DNA from 4 places in the Streptomyces sp. NPDC056479 genome. Region 3 is predicted to be linked to each of the others. Evidence: riboswitches for the same ligand, from Rfam matches in the RefSeq annotation. Region 3 holds a riboswitch; each other region holds the start of a gene.
The links. Region 3 has a riboswitch for cyclic di-AMP ahead of ACFQ6S_RS41555 (NlpC/P60 family protein). Riboswitches for the same ligand answer to the same signal wherever they lie in the genome.
Positions count from the first base shown of each region.

Region 1 (4,183 bases), on a different contig from region 3:
ACCACGTCGGAGTGAAATCACCAGGGGCGGAAGGCAGTTGTGGGCGGGGAAGCAGAAGCGGAACCGGAACAGGTGTCAACGCATGTGAACACAGCAGCCGTCCGGTTCAGGTCGAGTCGATGGGGCTTCCTGTCCGTATTCTCTGATCATGGCCCCACCCATCGCATATTCACTCATCGCCACTGACCTGGACGGGACGCTGCTCCGAGGTGACGACACACTCTCCGACCGGACCCTTCACGCGCTCGCGCGGGTGGCGGCGGCCGGCGCCCAGCATCTCGTCGTGACGGGACGGCCGGCGCCCAGAGTGCGGCCGCTGCTCGACGACCTGGGCAGCAGGGGGCTCGCGGTGTGCGGACAGGGCGCGCAGTTGTACGACGCCGGCGCGGATCGTCTGCTGTGGTCCGTCACGTTGGACCGGGAGTTGGCGGAGACCGCGCTCGGCAAGATCGAGGCCGAGGTGGGGCAGGTGTACGCGGCCGTCGACCAGGACGGCGTGGACGGGCTCACGCTCATCGAGCCCGGGTATCTGATGCCGCACCCCACCCTGCCCGCCGTACGCGTCAGGCGCCGCGACGACCTGTGGTGCGAGCCGATCAGCAAGGTGCTGCTGCGCCATCCCAGCCTGTCGGACGACGAGTTGGCGGCGACGGCGCGTTCGGTGGTCGGCTCGCTGGCGACGGTCACCATGTCGGGGCCCGGCACCGTCGAACTCCAGCCATGCGGCATCACCAAGGCGACCGGTCTCGCGCTCGCCGCCGAGCATCTCGGCCTCGGTCCGCGCGAGACCATCGCCTTCGGTGACATGCCCAACGACATCCCCATGTTCGACTGGGCCGCCCGGGGCGTCGCGATGGCCAATGCGCATCCCGAACTCAAGGCGGTCGCCGACGAGATCACCCTCTCGAACGAGGACGACGGCATCGCCGTCGTCCTCGAGAGGCTGTTCGCGGGGAGTCTGGAGCATATCGTCCAGTAAGTAGCGATATGCGCCGGTAGGCCGCTTACTTCTCCTAGTAGGGCCCGTTCACGTTGTCGATCGAGCCGTAGCGCGCGGCCGCGTAGTTGCACGCGGCCGTGATGTTCGCGACCGGGTCGAAGGGGTCGTACACCGTCCCCGGCACGTGGTAGGACGCGAAGGTGGGGTCGATGACCTGGAGGAGGCCCTTGGACGGGGTGCCGGCCGCGGCGTTGGAGTCCCAGTTGTTCATGGCCAGCGGGTTGCCGGACGACTCACGCATGATGTTGCGGTGAATGCCCTCGTAAGAACCCGGAATTCCGTTTTGCGACATGATGTCCAGCGCGTTGCGGATCCAGCCGTCGAGGTTGTTCGGGTACGTCTTCACCGAGGACTGCGTGGCCTGGGCGACGGAGGACTTCTTGACGGGCGCGGACGCCGTGTCGGCCGTCTTGCTCGGCGTGCTCGCCTTCTTCGTGGCCCGGACCTTCAGGTCGAGGCCCGGGTGGATCAGACGAGGGTTGTCGCCGACGGCCTTGCGGTTGTCCTTGTAGAGCTGCTTCCAGCCGCCCTGGGCGTCGTAGCGCTCCGCGATGCCGTAGAGCGAATCGCCCTTCTTCGTGGTGTAGGTGACGGATCCGATCTTCGCCGCGGCAGGCTCCGCGGCGCTCGCGGTGGTCGCGCTCAGGAGGGGGAGGGCGAGGGCCGCGGTGCCGGTTCCGGCGATCACGGCACGGCGGGTGAGCGGGTTGGTGCGGGGGCGGCGGTGTTTGCCTCGGGGCATGGCGCTGTTCCTCTCCGGCGCCTGCGAGGTGAGCTGTCGGGTTCGGGCGGGAGATGCCCGGCCGCACCGCCTTACGGCAGTGCGACTTCACCCCTAGCCGGTCCGGTGCGCCATCAAGGCGTCCGGTCCGGCGACTTACCTGGGTCCCCCGCTCCTGCCGCGCGTGTGTGAGTTACGTCGGGGATGACTCGGGCGGCGGCAGGATTAGGCGTCCGCCCGACGAGCGGGAACGTATGCGAGAGCACATGCCCGGAACAAGTGCCGTGGTCACCTGACGTGCCGGTTGACCATGGTCTGGGGTGAATGGGGCGCTTGATCCTTTGCGGTTGCCAAGCCTCAACTTGCCTTCGGCGCAAGGAGGGGAGAGGGCGCGCCGGGTCGGGTCTCGAGACGGGTCCGAGTGACCCAATTCACTCGCGGCGCAAGACTGGCAAATCGGGCAATGGCTCCAACTCGCCTTTGACCGGCTGTCCGTGGAGTCCGTTTTTGCCAGGTCTGGTGGATAAGAACCTCTTCGCCCCCGGCTCCCATGGCACCGTGCGGTCATGGCCGTGGCGGGCCGACAGGTTCGGCACGCCGCGCGTGACCAGGGTCGGTGAGCCGTCGGGCGCCACGTCGCGCACGGGTCCGGCGGTCGGGAGGCGAAGGCGAGCGTCGTCGACGCCCAGGCGTGCATGTCGGCCAGGAGGGCGGAACCTCCCATCCAGTGCCCGTCGTTGTCATAGCGATCGTCCGCTCTGGAGGGAGTTGAAGCCGCGTCAGGAGGTACCGGACCTGCCGACCCTGCCGTCGCACCAGGGTTGGGCCGTCGGCCAGTTGGCGACCTCGACCTCGAAGGGCGCCGGGACGGGCTCGCGGGTAGAGGCATGTTCCGTCCGGCGGGGGAATACGGAGGTCGTGGTGGGTCGTCTCGTAGGGAAAGGACGTACGGATGCGCATGAGCGGGACCCCCGTCTGGTCGGCGCGCCGAGTACGCCTGGAAGAGGTTGAAGTCGACGACCGTCGAGGCGGCGTAGGCGACGTAGGCGGCGAGCGGGACGGCGCGGGTGGCGCCGACGACGAGGCCGGTGGCGGCCGCCGAGAAGCCTCAGCGCCGGCCCCTGTGGTCGCCGAGCGGGCTGGTGAGGAGCGGGCCCGCGAAGGTGCCGATGTCGATCACCGTGCAGGAGGGCGCGAAGCCCGCGTCACGGCGGTCGTCGTCGGTGCGGTAGAGCTTGCCGACCGCAGCGGCGACGTCAGGTTTCGGCAGCCCCGTGGCCGCGCCGATCAGGCCGAGGCCCGCCCAGGCCATGACAGCGGTCGGCACCGCCATGGCCCAGTGGCCGCCGGCCATCAGTACGCCGCCCCGCAGCACCGCGCTGCGGTCGGCGAGCCGGCCGCCGGCGGCGGAGACGGAGGCGGCGGTTCCGGCCGACATGCCCATACCGCCGGAGGCGACCGTGTCGGCGAAGCGGAAGGCGAGGATGGTCTGCATGTCGAGGAGCGAGAAGCCTTCCCAGGCCTCGGGCCCGGAGAGGGTGAGCAGGCCTCTGGGCTGGCCGGAGAGGGCACGGTCGTCGCGGGGCGGAGGGCCGCTCCCGGGCTCGATGCCGACTTCGGTTCGCGACATCGACCGCTACTTCCCTATAAGTCGATGGATATCCGGCCTTATCAGGTGATCAAAAAAATACCGGCCGTGATCCGATACCGCCCGTGGTGGACGGGTGGGCGGCATCGGTGATCGAAACGTGACCGGATACGCTGACTTGAGTGATGGCAGCGACCTATCGACAAACCGTGTAACCGCCAGTGGACACCAGCAGACAGGAGACCCCTCGTGACCGTCGTCGGGCCGTTCGGGCTGAGCGTGCGGGACCAGGCTCTGGAAGCCGATGTCCAGGCCGGATTGGCGGCTGTCGAGGAGGGATTGCTCGAAGCCACCAAGAGTGAGGTCCCCTTCATCACCGAGGCCGCCCAGCATCTGGTGCGGGCGGGCGGAAAGCGGTTCCGGCCGCTGCTGGTGATGCTCGCCGCCCAGTTCGGGGACCGGTATGCGCCGGGGGTCGTGCCGTCGGCCGTCGTCGTGGAGCTCACCCATCTGGCGACGCTGTACCACGACGACGTGATGGACGTGGCGGAGGTACGGCGCGGGGTCGACAGCGCGAACACCCGCTGGGGGAACTCGGTTGCCGTACTGACCGGCGATTTCCTCTTCGCGCGGGCGTCGCACATCCTCGCCGACCTCGGGCCCGAGGCGGTTCGGGTGCAGGCCGAGGCGTTCGAGCGGCTGGTCACCGGGCAGATCCTGGAGACGGCGGGGCCGCAGGACGGGCGGGACCCGATCGAGCACTACCTGGATGTGCTGAGCGGGAAGACCGGGTCGCTGGTGGCGGTGTCGTGCCGGTTCGGGGCGATGATGTCGGGCGCCGACGAGACGGTGGTCGATGTGCTGACCCAGTACG
Region 1 is NZ_JBHTRZ010000013.1:132,735-136,917, forward strand. Features, by position in the region: gene ACFQ6S_RS39900 (HAD family hydrolase) at 149-979, shown strand; gene ACFQ6S_RS39905 (transglycosylase SLT domain-containing protein) at 1,014-1,742, opposite strand; cyclic di-AMP (ydaO/yuaA leader) riboswitch at 1,748-1,932, opposite strand; partial or broken gene ACFQ6S_RS39910 (MFS transporter) at 2,833-3,351, opposite strand; gene ACFQ6S_RS39915 (polyprenyl synthetase family protein) at 3,559-4,183, shown strand, end outside.
Region 1: another riboswitch for cyclic di-AMP. It lies ahead of ACFQ6S_RS39905 (transglycosylase SLT domain-containing protein); the one in region 3 lies ahead of ACFQ6S_RS41555 (NlpC/P60 family protein).

Region 2 (4,183 bases), on a different contig from region 3:
TCACCATGACGAGCCCGCGCACGCCAAGGGCAAGACCGGTATCCCGGGGGAACGCAAGGCCGAGCTGATGACGCATCTGCTCAACATCGACCCGCCGGACCACACCAGGCTCCGCCGGCTCGTCTCCAAGGCCTTCACGCCCCGCAGGGTCGCCGAGTTCGCCCCCCGGGTGCAGGAGCTCACGGACCACCTCATCGACCAGTTCGCGCGGAAAGGGAGTGCCGACCTGATCCATGAGTTCGCCTTCCCGCTCCCCATCTACGCCATCTGCGACCTGCTCGGCGTCCCCCGCGAGGACCAGGACGACTTCCGGGACTGGGCGGGCATGATGATCCGGCACCAGGGCGGCCCGAGGGGCGGGGTCGCGCGGTCGGTGAAGAAGATGCGCGGGTATCTGGCCGACCTCATCCACCGCAAGCGCGAGGCACTCCCCGCCACCCCCGACCCCGGGGAGGACCTCATCTCGGGCCTGATCCGCGCCTCCGACCACGGTGAGCACCTCACCGAGAACGAGGCCGCGGCCATGGCCTTCATCCTGCTGTTCGCCGGTTTCGAGACAACCGTCAATCTCATCGGCAACGGCACCTACGCCCTGCTCACCCACCCCGAGCAGCGCGCCCGTCTCCAGTCCTCCCTGGCCGCCCACGACACCGCCCTCCTCGAGACCGGCGTCGAGGAACTCCTGCGCTACGACGGCCCCGTCGAGCTCGCCACCTGGCGGTTCGCCACCGAGCCGCTCACCATCGGCGGGCAGCAGATCGCGGCCGGCGACGCCGTCCTCGTCGTCCTGGCCGCCGCCGACCGCGACCCGGCGCGGTTCGGCCACCCGGACGTCCTGGACCTGGGCCGCCGTGACAACCAGCACCTCGGTTACGGCCACGGCATCCACTACTGCCTCGGCGCCCCGCTCGCCCGTCTGGAGGGCCAGACCGCCCTCGGCACGCTCCTCACCCGCCTCCCGGACCTCCGACTCGCGGCGGATCCGGGGGAGTTGAGATGGCGCGGCGGACTGATCATGCGCGGACTGCGCACTCTTCCGGTGGAGTTCACCCCGCTTGGGTGAGTCTGTCCGCCCTCGCGAACGTGACATGCGCTCAAGTCTGTGATCTTCACGTGATCTACGCGGCATTAACTTGTGACAAGTGATCGTCTGCCTATACGTTCACGGATCAACAAGGCGCCCAGGTTTCACGCGCCACAGTCACTGCTGTCTCGTGAAAGGCGCCCGCATGCTCTCCGGGAACGGTCGTCACCGTCGCCCTCGTCAGGCTCCGGCTCTTCTCGTCGCGGCCGGGGTGACCGGTTCCGCCATCGCCATCCCGCTCCTCGGTGCCTCGGGCGCCAGCGCGGCCGACGGCAATGTGTGGGACAAGGTCGCCGAGTGCGAGAGCGGCGGCTCCTGGAGCGCCGACACCGGCAACGGGCGGTACGGCGGACTCCAGTTGACCCAGGACGACTGGGAGAAGTTCGGCGGCCTCGACTACGCCTCCACCCCCGACCTGGCCAGCCGCTCGCAGCAGATCGCCGTGGCGCAGGACGTCCTGGCGGACCGGGGGACCAGCCCCTGGGGCACCTGTGCGGTGCTCAACGGGCTCACCAAGGCGTCCGGCTCGGTCGACCTCGACACCGGGGTGGCGGAGGACTCGCCCTCCGAGGTGTCCGGATCCTCCGGATTGCTCGATTCGCCCAAGTCGTCCAGCTCGTCCAGCTCGTCGGGTTCATCTGATTCATCGAGTGATTCCGAGTCCTCCGGCGCGTCGGCCTCGTCCGGCGATGCCTCGAACTCGCCGAGCGACTCATCCGACGCTTCGTCCGAATCGCCCGATAATTCCTCGTCTTCGCCCTCATCGTCCGCTTCGGCCGACAAGTCTGCGAAGTCCGATGCGTCACCCGACTCGGAAGCCTCACAGTCGCCGGACAGCTCTCCCATAGAGACCCCCAAGAGCGACAATCAGGACAACTCTGAGCAGGATGCGGGCTCCTGGAGCCTTGTCGACACCGGGTCGATCGACGACGCGGCGGCCGGCTCCGGGCGTCATCGCGGCCCCAGCGCCGACGAGAGCGCCGCCGTCGAGGGCGCCGTCAAGTCCTCCGGTCGCCACGCCTCGTACAGCGTCCGCCCCGGCGACACTCTCGCCTCCATCGCCGACTCCCTTGAGCTCGAGGGCGGGTGGCGCGCGCTGTATGACGCGAACAAGAAGGCCATCGGCGCCGACGCGAACCACATCTTCGCCGGTCAGACCCTGGACGTCCCTGCCGAATAATGGTCGAACAGGGCGAAAAACAGCGGCAGTTCGCGTCACGTTTCGCCATGTAATGTCCGTTTTGAAAGCAGTGAGAGATAGATCTCAGAAGCCCTGATCGTCTTTGTAATTCCCCGATTCGCGTGTCTACGGTCATGACCGCTCGCCACCAGTGCGAGCCCCGACAGCCGTCACGCCGAATCCTGCCGGCGGCCGTACGGGAACAGTCGTCGCGTCAAGCGCCGTAGGCAGGAGCGGGGGACCCAAGGTTTGCGCCGGGTCCGGCAGTTGAGGTCCTTCGGGGCCGCACGGCCGGAACCGGCTCGGGGTGAAGTCGCGCAGCGGGAGCCGAGAGGCGAACGTGCGCGGCCGGGCAACTCAACCGGCCCGAACCCGACAGCTCACCTCGTAGGCGTCGGTGAGGGGATCCAACCATGCTGTTTTCCAGCAAGGGCAAGCACCGTCGTCCGTCCAAGGCCGCTCGCGCCATCGCCGTCGTCGGCGTCACCGGTGCCGCCGCCGTCGCCGCCCCGCTGATGGCCGCCGGCAGCGCCTCGGCCGCCACCGCCTCCGAGTGGGACGCCGTCGCCCAGTGCGAGGCCGGCGGCAACTGGTCGATCAACACCGGCAACGGCTACTACGGCGGTCTGCAGTTCTCCGCCTCCACCTGGGCCGCGTACGGCGGTACCCAGTACGCCTCCACCGCCGACCAGGCCACCAAGGCCCAGCAGATCGAGATAGGCGAGAAGGTCCTCGCGGGCCAGGGCAAGGGTGCCTGGCCGAACTGCGGCACCGGCCTGTCGAGCGCCGCCTACAACGGCTCCTCCGCCAGTGGTTCCTCGCAGAGCAGCGAGACCACCACCCGCTCCTCCGAGCAGCAGTCGGCCTCCCGCTCCGCCGACCGCCCGGCCGCCAAGAAGAGCACCAAGACCGTCACCACCCCGACCGGCAAGAAGGTCAAGAAGGGTGACGGCGAGTACAAGGTCGTCAAGGGCGACACCCTCAGCTCGATCGCCGAGAAGAAGAACGTCAAGGGCGGCTGGGAGAACCTCTTCAAGCTGAACAAGGACATCGTCGAGGACGCGAACCTGATCTACCCGGGTCAGCAGCTGCACCTGAAGTAAGCCGGCGCGGCGGGCCGCGACATCCGGCGGCCCGCGGTACTACGCGGCCGACAGCTGAACCACAGCGCCTTCACATCCGTGGACCTCATAGTGAAGGCGTCGTGAGGGCCACCCCCGTCCCCACGAACTCCCCGCCTCGGTGCGTTTTCCCCCGTACGCACCGGGGCGGGGCTCTTTCTTGTGCGGGTCCGAGCGCGGGTCCGAGCGCGGGTCCGGACACGGGGCCGAGCGCGGATCGTTTTTGTTCCGTTCGGAAACAATTTACTCTCGGTTCTGTCCACGGGGCGGTCGACCGCTGGCCGAACGCCCGGAGCCGGTTAGGCTCGTCTCGCAGTACCCACCGCGGTCTGCGTACCCGCGTCACATCCGAAGAAGGAGATGCTCGTGCCGTCCATCGACGTCGTCGTAGCCCGGGAAATCCTGGACTCCCGAGGCAACCCCACGGTCGAGGTCGAGGTCGGCCTCGACGACGGCAGCACGGGTCGTGCCGCCGTCCCGTCCGGCGCCTCCACGGGCGCCTTCGAGGCCATCGAGCTCCGCGACGGTGACCCCAACCGCTACCAGGGCAAGGGCGTCGAGAAGGCCGTCCTCGCCGTCATCGAGCAGATCGGCCCGGAGCTGGTCGGCTACGACGCCACCGAGCAGCGCCTGATCGACCAGGCGATGTTCGACCTGGACGCCACCGACAACAAGGGCTCGCTCGGCGCCAACGCCATCCTCGGCGTCTCGCTCGCCGTCGCGCACGCCGCCTCCGAGGCCTCCGACCTCCCGCTGTTCCGCTACCTCGGTGGCCCGAACGCGCACCTGCTCCCCGTC
Region 2 is NZ_JBHTRZ010000006.1:102,011-106,193, reverse strand. Features, by position in the region: gene ACFQ6S_RS23905 (cytochrome P450) at 1-1,063, shown strand, start outside; gene ACFQ6S_RS23900 (transglycosylase family protein) at 1,230-2,264, shown strand; cyclic di-AMP (ydaO/yuaA leader) riboswitch at 2,474-2,673, shown strand; gene ACFQ6S_RS23895 (transglycosylase family protein) at 2,678-3,367, shown strand; gene eno (phosphopyruvate hydratase) at 3,746-4,183, shown strand, end outside.
Region 2: another riboswitch for cyclic di-AMP. It lies ahead of ACFQ6S_RS23895 (transglycosylase family protein); the one in region 3 lies ahead of ACFQ6S_RS41555 (NlpC/P60 family protein).

Region 3 (4,183 bases):
GTGGTGCTGGCGGGCATGGGGCGATGCTATGGAGCGGGGTGGGGGTTGGGGGTGGGGCGCGCGGGGGGTTGGGTGTGCGTTGATGCCTGCGGCGGCCCGCTTCGGCGAGTGGGGGTGCGCCTGGCGCCTGCGGGTGCGCTCTGGGTCGGGGCCGTGCCGGGGGGTGTCCGTCCTCGGTCCGGCGGTTGCTGGGCGTCAGGAGGTGCTGTTTCTTGACGCCTGCCGCTGCGGGCGGACACCCCCCGGCACAGCCCCTTGCCGCCGTACGCGGGTGCGGGTGCGTTTCGGTGCGACTGACGAAGCACGCGCGCGTGGCCTTATGAGTGGCCCGCGCGCGCGTGGTGGGGAGAGGGGCCGGGTCAGGCGGGGCGGACCACGCTGTGGATCGACGACTCTCCGTCGTAGTAGATCGACTCCTCGCGGACGTAGGCGCCGGGCTTCGGGGCGTGGATCATCATGCCGTTGCCTATGTAGACGCCCACGTGGGTGACGTCGTCGTAGAAGAAGATCAGGTCGCCGGGCTGGGCGCTGGAGAGGGGGACCGTGGTGCCGGCGTTGACCTGGTCGTAGGTGACGCGGGGGATGTCCACGCCGGCGGCCTTCCAGGCGGCCTGGGTGAGGCCGGAGCAGTCGTAGGAGTCGGGGCCGGTGGCGCCCCAGACGTACGGCTTGCCGATCTGGGAGCGGGCGAAGGCCAAGGTCTTCTCGGCCTTGGTGGCGTAGGAGCTGTCCGAGGAGGACGAGTCCGAGGTGCCCGAGTCGGCCGGGGGCTGCTCGGTGTTCTCCTGCTGCTGTTGTTGCTCGGCTTCCTGGCGCTGGCGCTCGGCCTCCGCCTGCTGGCGGGCCAGCTCGGCCGCCTTGCGCGCGGCCTCCTCCTGCTTGCGCTTCTCGATCGCGGCGAGGCGGGCCTTCTCCTCCGCCGTCAGCTTCGAGAGGAGTTCGCGTGCGTCGGAGAGCTTCTGCTGGACGGTGGTCTTCGCGTTCTGGAGGTCGCTCTGCGACTCGGTGAGCGTCTCGAGGCTCTCAGTGGCCTCCTTGCGCTTCTCCATCGTCGCCGACTGCTGCGTGACGTACTCGTCGACCGACTCCTTCTGACGGTCCGTCATGCGGCCCATCAGCTGGCTCTGGTCGAAGTAGTCCTGCGGGGTGTCCGCGAGGAGGAAGGTCGCCGTGTCGGGGGCCGAGGCGCCGGTGCGGTACTGCGCGGCGGCGGAGCGGCCGAGTTCCTCGCGTGCCTCGTTGAGCTTCTGGGTGCGCTGGGCGACGTCGTCGAGGAGGGTGTCGACGCGCTTGCGCTGTTTCGCGGTCTTCTCCTTGGCCGCGTTGTACTTCTCGGTCGCCGACTCCGCCTGGCGGTAGAGGTCGTCGACCTTCTTCTCGACCTCTTCGAGGCTGGGCTTGTCGTCCGTCGAGGGGCTCGCGTTGGCCGTCTGGGACAGCAGGGCGACGGAGGTGAGGGCCGCCGTGGCGAGGGCGGGGGTCCGTATGCCTGCTACGCGCGTACCAGCGGGACGCGACTTGCGGTGCGACGCCAAGGGAGGCGACTCCTTCCATGCTCCGCCTACCGAGTTAGCTGTCGGGTTCGGGCGGGTGGTTCGGAAGGGTTGCCCTACGGCCGCTCCCGGATGGGAAGTCGGGCCGATTCACCCCAAGTTCGGTGGGTCCCCGGCTCCGCGCGCCGTGAGACGCGCCGGACTCGGCGGAGGCCGTGCGGCCCGGCGTCGTTCGCCGGTGGGGGTCGTACGGCCTGTCCGGCACGGTAGCCAACTCGTGTGGCGCCTGTGAAGGTTGATGTTCGATATGCCCGATACATTTTCGTGACCTTGAGTCAGGGCGGGACTGAAGGTGCTTGATTCGGGGAGTGTGTGACTGTTTGTGCGCTTCTCCGAGGAGTGGGCTGGTTAGTGGCTTTTGTCGGGTTAATCGGCCGTTCTGTCTGGGTGATCGCAGGTTGTGAGGGGCTGGTCGCGGGGGGTGAGAGGGCTCTCGGGTGGGTGGGAACGGAAGATCGTCGGGAATCGGAACGTGTGATGTTCTCGGGGCGGCGGCGGGCTGTCAGTGGGGCGGCCTAGACTCGGAGAGCGATGAGCAGCCTCTTTGACGACAGCTTCCTGGCGGACCTCCAGGCCCCACGGGCCCACGAGGAAGAGCCGCCACCACCGCCCGAGGGCGATCACGCTCCGGAGCCGGTTCCGGACGATCTGTTCGGTGGGAAGTTCGACGTGCCACCGGACCGGGACGCCTACTACCGCGACGGCGCCCCGCGCCCGGCCATCGACGCCGCGGCACTGCTGGAGGGGCTGAACGAGAACCAGCGCGCCGCCGTCGTCCACTCCGGCACCCCGCTGCTCATCGTGGCCGGGGCCGGCTCCGGCAAGACGCGTGTGCTCACCCATCGCATCGCCCATCTGCTGGCCGAGCGGAGCGTGCATCCGGGGCAGATCCTCGCGATCACCTTCACCAACAAGGCCGCCGGCGAGATGAAGGAGCGCGTCGAGCAGCTCGTCGGCCCGCGTGCGAACGCGATGTGGGTGATGACCTTCCACAGTGCGTGCGTGCGCATCCTGCGCAGGGAGAGCAAGAAGCTCGGGTTCACGTCCTCGTTCTCGATCTACGACGCCGCCGACAGCAAGCGGCTGATGGCGCTCGTGAGCCGTGATCTGGACCTCGATCCCAAGCGGTACCCGCCCAAGTCCTTCAGCGCCAAGATCAGCAACCTGAAGAACGAGCTGATCGACGAGGAGGACTTCGCCGCCCAGGCGACGGACGGCTTCGAGAAGACCCTCGCTCAGGCCTATGCGATGTACCAGTCGCGGTTGCGGGAGGCCAACGCCCTCGACTTCGACGACCTGATCATGACGACGGTCAATCTGCTGCGTGCCTTCCCGGATGTCGCCGAGCACTATCGCCGGCGGTTCCGCCATGTGCTGGTGGACGAGTACCAGGACACCAACCACGCGCAGTACGCGCTGGTGCGCGAGCTCGTCGGGACCAGCGAGCACCCCGTCGACGTGCCGCCCGGCGAGGACGACCTCGCGCCCGCCGAGCTGTGCGTGGTGGGTGACGCAGACCAGTCCATCTATGCGTTCCGGGGCGCCACCATCCGCAACATCCTCCAGTTCGAGGAGGACTACCCGGATGCGACGACGATCCTGCTGGAGCAGAACTACCGCTCCACGCAGACGATCCTGACCGCCGCCAACGCGGTCATCGAGCGCAACGAGTCCCGTCGCCCGAAGAACCTGTGGACCAACGCGGGCGCGGGCGCGCGCATCACCGGCTATGTCGCGGACACCGAGCACGACGAGGCGCAGTTCGTCGCCGAGGAGATAGACCGACTGACGGACGCGGGCGACGCGAAGGCCGGCGATGTCGCCGTCTTCTACCGTACGAACGCCCAGTCCCGTGTCTTCGAGGAAGTCTTCATCCGCGTCGGGCTGCCCTACAAGGTCGTCGGCGGTGTGCGCTTCTACGAGCGCAAGGAGGTCCGGGACGTCCTCGCCTACCTGCGGGTGCTGGCCAACCCCGAGGACTCCGTACCGCTGCGGCGGATCCTGAACGTGCCCAAGCGCGGCATCGGTGAGCGCGCCGAGGCGATGATCGACGCCCTTTCGCAGCGGGAGAAGATCAGCTTCCCACAGGCGCTGAAGCGTGTCGACGAGGCGTACGGGATGGCCGCGCGGTCGACCAACGCCGTCAAGCGGTTCAACACGCTGATGGAGGAGCTCCGTACGATCGTCGAGTCCGGCGCGGGGCCGGCGACCGTCCTGGAGGCGGTCCTGGAACGGACCGGCTATCTCGCCGAGTTGCAGGCGTCCACCGATCCCCAGGACGAGACCCGCATCGAGAACCTTCAGGAACTCGCGGCCGTCGCCCTGGAATTCGAGCAGGAGTCGGGCGAGGGCGAGGCCTCCGCCGGACTGGCGGCATTCCTGGAGCGGGTCGCGCTCGTCGCCGACTCCGACCAGATTCCGGACGAGCAGGAGGACGGCTCGGGCGTCATCACCCTGATGACCCTGCACACCGCCAAGGGCCTTGAGTTCCCGGTCGTCTTCCTCACCGGCATGGAGGACGGCGTCTTCCCGCACATGCGCGCCCTCGGCCAGACCAAGGAGCTGGAGGAGGAGCGGCGGCTCGCCTACGTCGGCATCACGCGCGCGCGTGAGCGGCTCTATCTGACGCG
Region 3 is NZ_JBHTRZ010000014.1:160,170-164,352, reverse strand. Features, by position in the region: gene ACFQ6S_RS41560 (tellurite resistance/C4-dicarboxylate transporter family protein) at 1-17, opposite strand, end outside; gene ACFQ6S_RS41555 (NlpC/P60 family protein) at 360-1,535, opposite strand; cyclic di-AMP (ydaO/yuaA leader) riboswitch at 1,544-1,712, opposite strand; gene pcrA (DNA helicase PcrA) at 2,085-4,183, shown strand, end outside.

Region 4 (4,183 bases), on a different contig from region 3:
ACGAAGCACCAGTCCGGGACCGTACTCGAACCATCCGCTCCGTGTCGGACTCCGGTCCCGTGGGAAAGGGACGACGTCGCCATGGCAGATCACCTGGAAGCATCCGTCACTCTGCCGAGCGATGCCGCCTCGGTGCGCGCGGCCCGGGCCTATGTGCTCACCACCCTCGCGGAGTGGGGGCTGCCACCGGACACGGAAGTGGCCGACACCATCCGCCTGATCGTCTCCGAACTCACCACCAACGCCGTACAGCACACCCTCGGACAGTCACCCACCTTCACGGTGGACCTCGTACTCGACCGTGACGAACACCTGCGCATCGGCGTCACCGACAGCCATCCGCGCTTCCCCAAGCGACTACCGGCCGCCGTGCAGCAGGACAACGGACGCGGCATGGTGATCATCCGCTGGCTGACCGCGGAGTGCGGCGGCAAACTGAGAGTGCGCCCGACCCGCGAGGGCGGCAAGACCGTCTCCATCGAACTTCCCTGGACGGTGCCCGCCGCACCGGTCGGCGCCGCGGGACCGCAGGAACCGTAGCCCCTCAGGCCTGCGGCAGCTGCCCGGAGGACCGGCCGAACGTGCCGCGCAGCAGGGCCCGGAAGGCGTCCGCGGCAGGCGCCGCCTCCTCGCTCCGGAAGGCGACCGAGACCGTACGGCGCAACCGCCCGCCTTCCAGCGCGCGCACCCCGACCGGAGTGACCGACGTGCGCGCCACCATCTCCGGCACCACCGCGACCCCGAGTCCCGCACTGGCCAGCGCGCACACCAGCAGATACCCCGGCGTCGGGACCAGAACCGACTGCGTGGCCCCCGCCCCCGCCAGCGCCGCCTCCACGCCGCGCCGGGCGGGAGCGTCCGGCGCCATGCTGATCAGCGGCTGCCCGGCGAGCTCGGCCAGCGGAAGCCGTGCCGCCCCACTGGTGAGGACATGGCCCGGAGCGGACACCAGGACCAGTTCCTCGACCAGGATCGGCTCGATGCCCACGGACGCGGGCAGCGGCATCGGTTCCCCGGGCTCGTAGGCGTGGGTGAGCGCCAGGTCGACCTCGCCCGCCGCCACCGCGGCGACACCGGCCGAGGGCTCGTAGTCGGCGACCGTCAGCTCCACGTCCGGATGCGCCCGGCGAAAGGCGCTGAGCGCAGGGGGCAGCAGATGGATGCCCGCGGTCTGGAAGGTCGCCAGCCGCAGGGTGCCGCCCGTCAGCCCGGTCAGCCGGGCCAGTTCGTGCCGGGCCCGATCTAGCTCGTCCAGTACACGCCGGGCCCGGATCACCAGCAGCTCGCCGGCACCCGTCAGCCGCGCGCCCCGGTGGTGCCGTACCAGGAGAGCGCAGCCCGTCTCGCGCTCCAGCTTGGCCAGCTGCTGGGAGAGCGCCGGCGTGGTGTAGCCGAGCCGCTCCGCCGCCCGGGTGATCGAACCGGCCTCCGCGACCGCCACCAGGGCGGCCAGCCGGGTCGGGTCGTACATGCGGGCCCCGCTCTGTCTTAACCAATGCTTTAGGGCTTCCCAGGATATTCGAAATACCTGCTGAAGGCTTCCGCGCGGCAGGCTGGACGCCATGGACGCTCAGCTCATCGCCTTCACCGGGGTCTCCGCCGGCCTGGTCGCCATGCCCGGGGCCGACTTCACCGTGGTCGTACGCAACGCCCTCGTCTCCCGCCGGGCCGGCATCGCCTGCGCGCTCGGGATCGGGGCCGGGCTGCTGATCCATGTGACGCTGGCGGTGGTGGGAGTCGCCGCGGTGCTGGCCGCCGTACCGGCGCTGTTCCGCGCGCTCCAAGTGGTCGGCGGCGGCTATGTGTTGTACCTGGGCGTCCAGACACTGCGCCACCGGCACACCCAAGCGGTGGACGAGCGCGAGGACTCCACCGCGCGGCCCCTGCGGCAGGGCTTCGTCACCAACGCCCTCAACCCGAAGGCGTCCCTGACCTTTCTCAGCGTGCTGCCGCAGTTCGTGCCCGCGGGCTCTCCGGCGCTGCCCAGGACGCTGTTGCTCGCCCTGATCGTGCTGGCCATCGCGCTGGTGTGGTTCCAGGTCGTCGCCCTGCTGGTGGACCGGCTCGGCAGGTGGCTGCGCCGGCCGCGGGCCGCCCGGACGGTCACGCTCGTCACCGGCATCGCACTGACCGCCTTCGGCGTGGCGCTCCTCGCCGCGCCGCTGTCGGCCCGCTGAGGCCCGGGACCGGTGACGGCGTGTCAGGCCGCCGCCACCGCCCCCGGGAAGGTCACTTGACCCGGCCGTACCAGACGCTCCTGGTCCAGATCTTCTGGAGCTTCACGACGTCCCCGCTTTTGGGGGAGTGCCAGATCTTTCCCTTCCCGGCGTAGATGCCGACGTGGTAGACGTACGACCCCGAGTGGAAGAACACCAGGTCCCCGGCCTTGCGGTTCTTGCCGGAGATGTGGCGCGTCTTGTTGTACTGCTGGGCTGCCGTACGGGGCAGTTTCTTGCCCGCCTTCTTGTACGAGTACAGCGTGAGCCCCGAGCAGTCGAACCGGTTCGGCCCGGTGGCGCCCCACCTGTACGGGGAGCCCTTCTTGGAGGCCGCGACCTTGAGTGCCTTCGACGCCGGCGTGGCGGCCTGCGCCTCGGAGGCGAAGCCGGGCGCCACGATCGAGCCGCCCACTGCGGCAATGGTCAGGGCCGACGCCGTACCGGCGCGGACCATGAGCGACGGGACACGATTGAGCGCAGTCATGCGCAACCCTTCGTCAGCCGCCTGTGAAGGATGACCTGTCGGATTCGGGCTGGCGAAGTTGCCCGGCCGCTTGTCGCGGCTTCACCCCAAGGGTTGCTCGGCTCGAACGAACGTCCGCTCCGGCGACCCGTCTTGCTTGGGTCCTCCACTCCTGCCGATCCACTCCTGTCGACCGGTCATCCGGGCGGCGGCAGGACTCGGCGTCCGCCCGGACCGCCCCGCCGCTGTGGCGGGGGCTTGTCGTCAGTCAGGGATCTTGACGCACGGATGAACGAAATACCCAACGGAATCGAGGATTTGTGGGGTTACTCACCACTCACCCGTTCGGGTGGGTACTCACCCGTTCGCGCGGGTGTCCAGAGGCCCGAGGAGTCCCGGACCAGGGATGGAACGACTAATTCCGCCTTGGGGTCGTGCCCGTTGCGCAACCCTGACGGCCGCGCAAAAGGAGAGTCGTCTACACCGAATGGGGGTACGCCATTTGGTCCGTTTCAGCCCCGCTCCGGACGCCTCGTCAGTGGGTCGGGGCGTCCGGAATCCGGCTGTACGCGTCGTCAACTGTCGGAGCGCGGCGGAACCGTGACGCGAGCCGTGCGGCGCTCTCCGTCCAGCACGCGCAACGCACGCGCCAGCGTGGGCGCGTGCAGCTCCGTCTCGCCGCGCCGGTGCATCAGCGCCAGCGCGTCCCGCAGCTCGGCCGCCTTGCTCACGAGCGCCTGGGCGGCACGCAGTCCGCGGTAGGTGTCGCCGTCCTGTGCCGGGTTGATCCGGCCGAGCAGGTCCACCACATCGAGGTAACGGTCGATCAACTCGCCCTCCGCGCGGGTCAGCGCGGGCAGCGGAGGCAGCTCGGGTGGCAGCACCGGTCGATCACCGCCCCGTGGGCGGCGCGAGCGTGGACCTGCGGTTGGGGATGATGCGGTCGACCAGCCCGTACTCCAGGGCCTCTTCGGCGGTCAGGATCTTGTCCCGCTCGATGTCCTCGGCCACTTGTGCGCGGCTGCGCCCGGTGTGCTCGGCGAGCATCTCCTCCAGCCGGGCCCGAACGCGCGTCAGTTCCCCGGCCTGGATCGCCAGATCGCTGGCCTGGCCTTCGACCGGCTCGGGAAGCGCGGGCTGATGGATCACCACCCGTGCCCCCGGCAGCGCGAACCGCTTGCCCGGCGTGCCCGCGGCCAGCAGGACGGCGGCGGCCGAGCCCGCCTGCCCCAGGCAGATCGTCTCCAGGTCGCAGGCGACGAACCGCATGGTGTCGTAGATCGCCGACATGGCGCTGAACGAGCCGCCGGGCGAATTGATGTATAGCGAGATGTCCTGGTCGGGGTCCTTGTGCTCCAGGTACATGAACTGCGCCATCACGTCGTTCGCCGAGGTGTCGTCGACCGGTGTGCCGAGAAAGACGATCCGCTCCTCCAGCAGCTTCGAGTACGGATCCTGCGTCCTGAGGCCTGAACTCGTGCGTTCGGTGAACTCGGGCAGT
Region 4 is NZ_JBHTRZ010000011.1:242,850-247,032, reverse strand. Features, by position in the region: gene ACFQ6S_RS36865 (ATP-binding protein) at 82-540, shown strand; gene ACFQ6S_RS36860 (LysR family transcriptional regulator) at 545-1,471, opposite strand; gene ACFQ6S_RS36855 (LysE family translocator) at 1,563-2,177, shown strand; gene ACFQ6S_RS36850 (C40 family peptidase) at 2,230-2,703, opposite strand; cyclic di-AMP (ydaO/yuaA leader) riboswitch at 2,707-2,916, opposite strand; gene ACFQ6S_RS36845 (hypothetical protein) at 3,258-3,566, opposite strand; gene ACFQ6S_RS36840 (ATP-dependent Clp protease proteolytic subunit) at 3,574-4,183, opposite strand, start outside.
Region 4: another riboswitch for cyclic di-AMP. It lies ahead of ACFQ6S_RS36850 (C40 family peptidase); the one in region 3 lies ahead of ACFQ6S_RS41555 (NlpC/P60 family protein).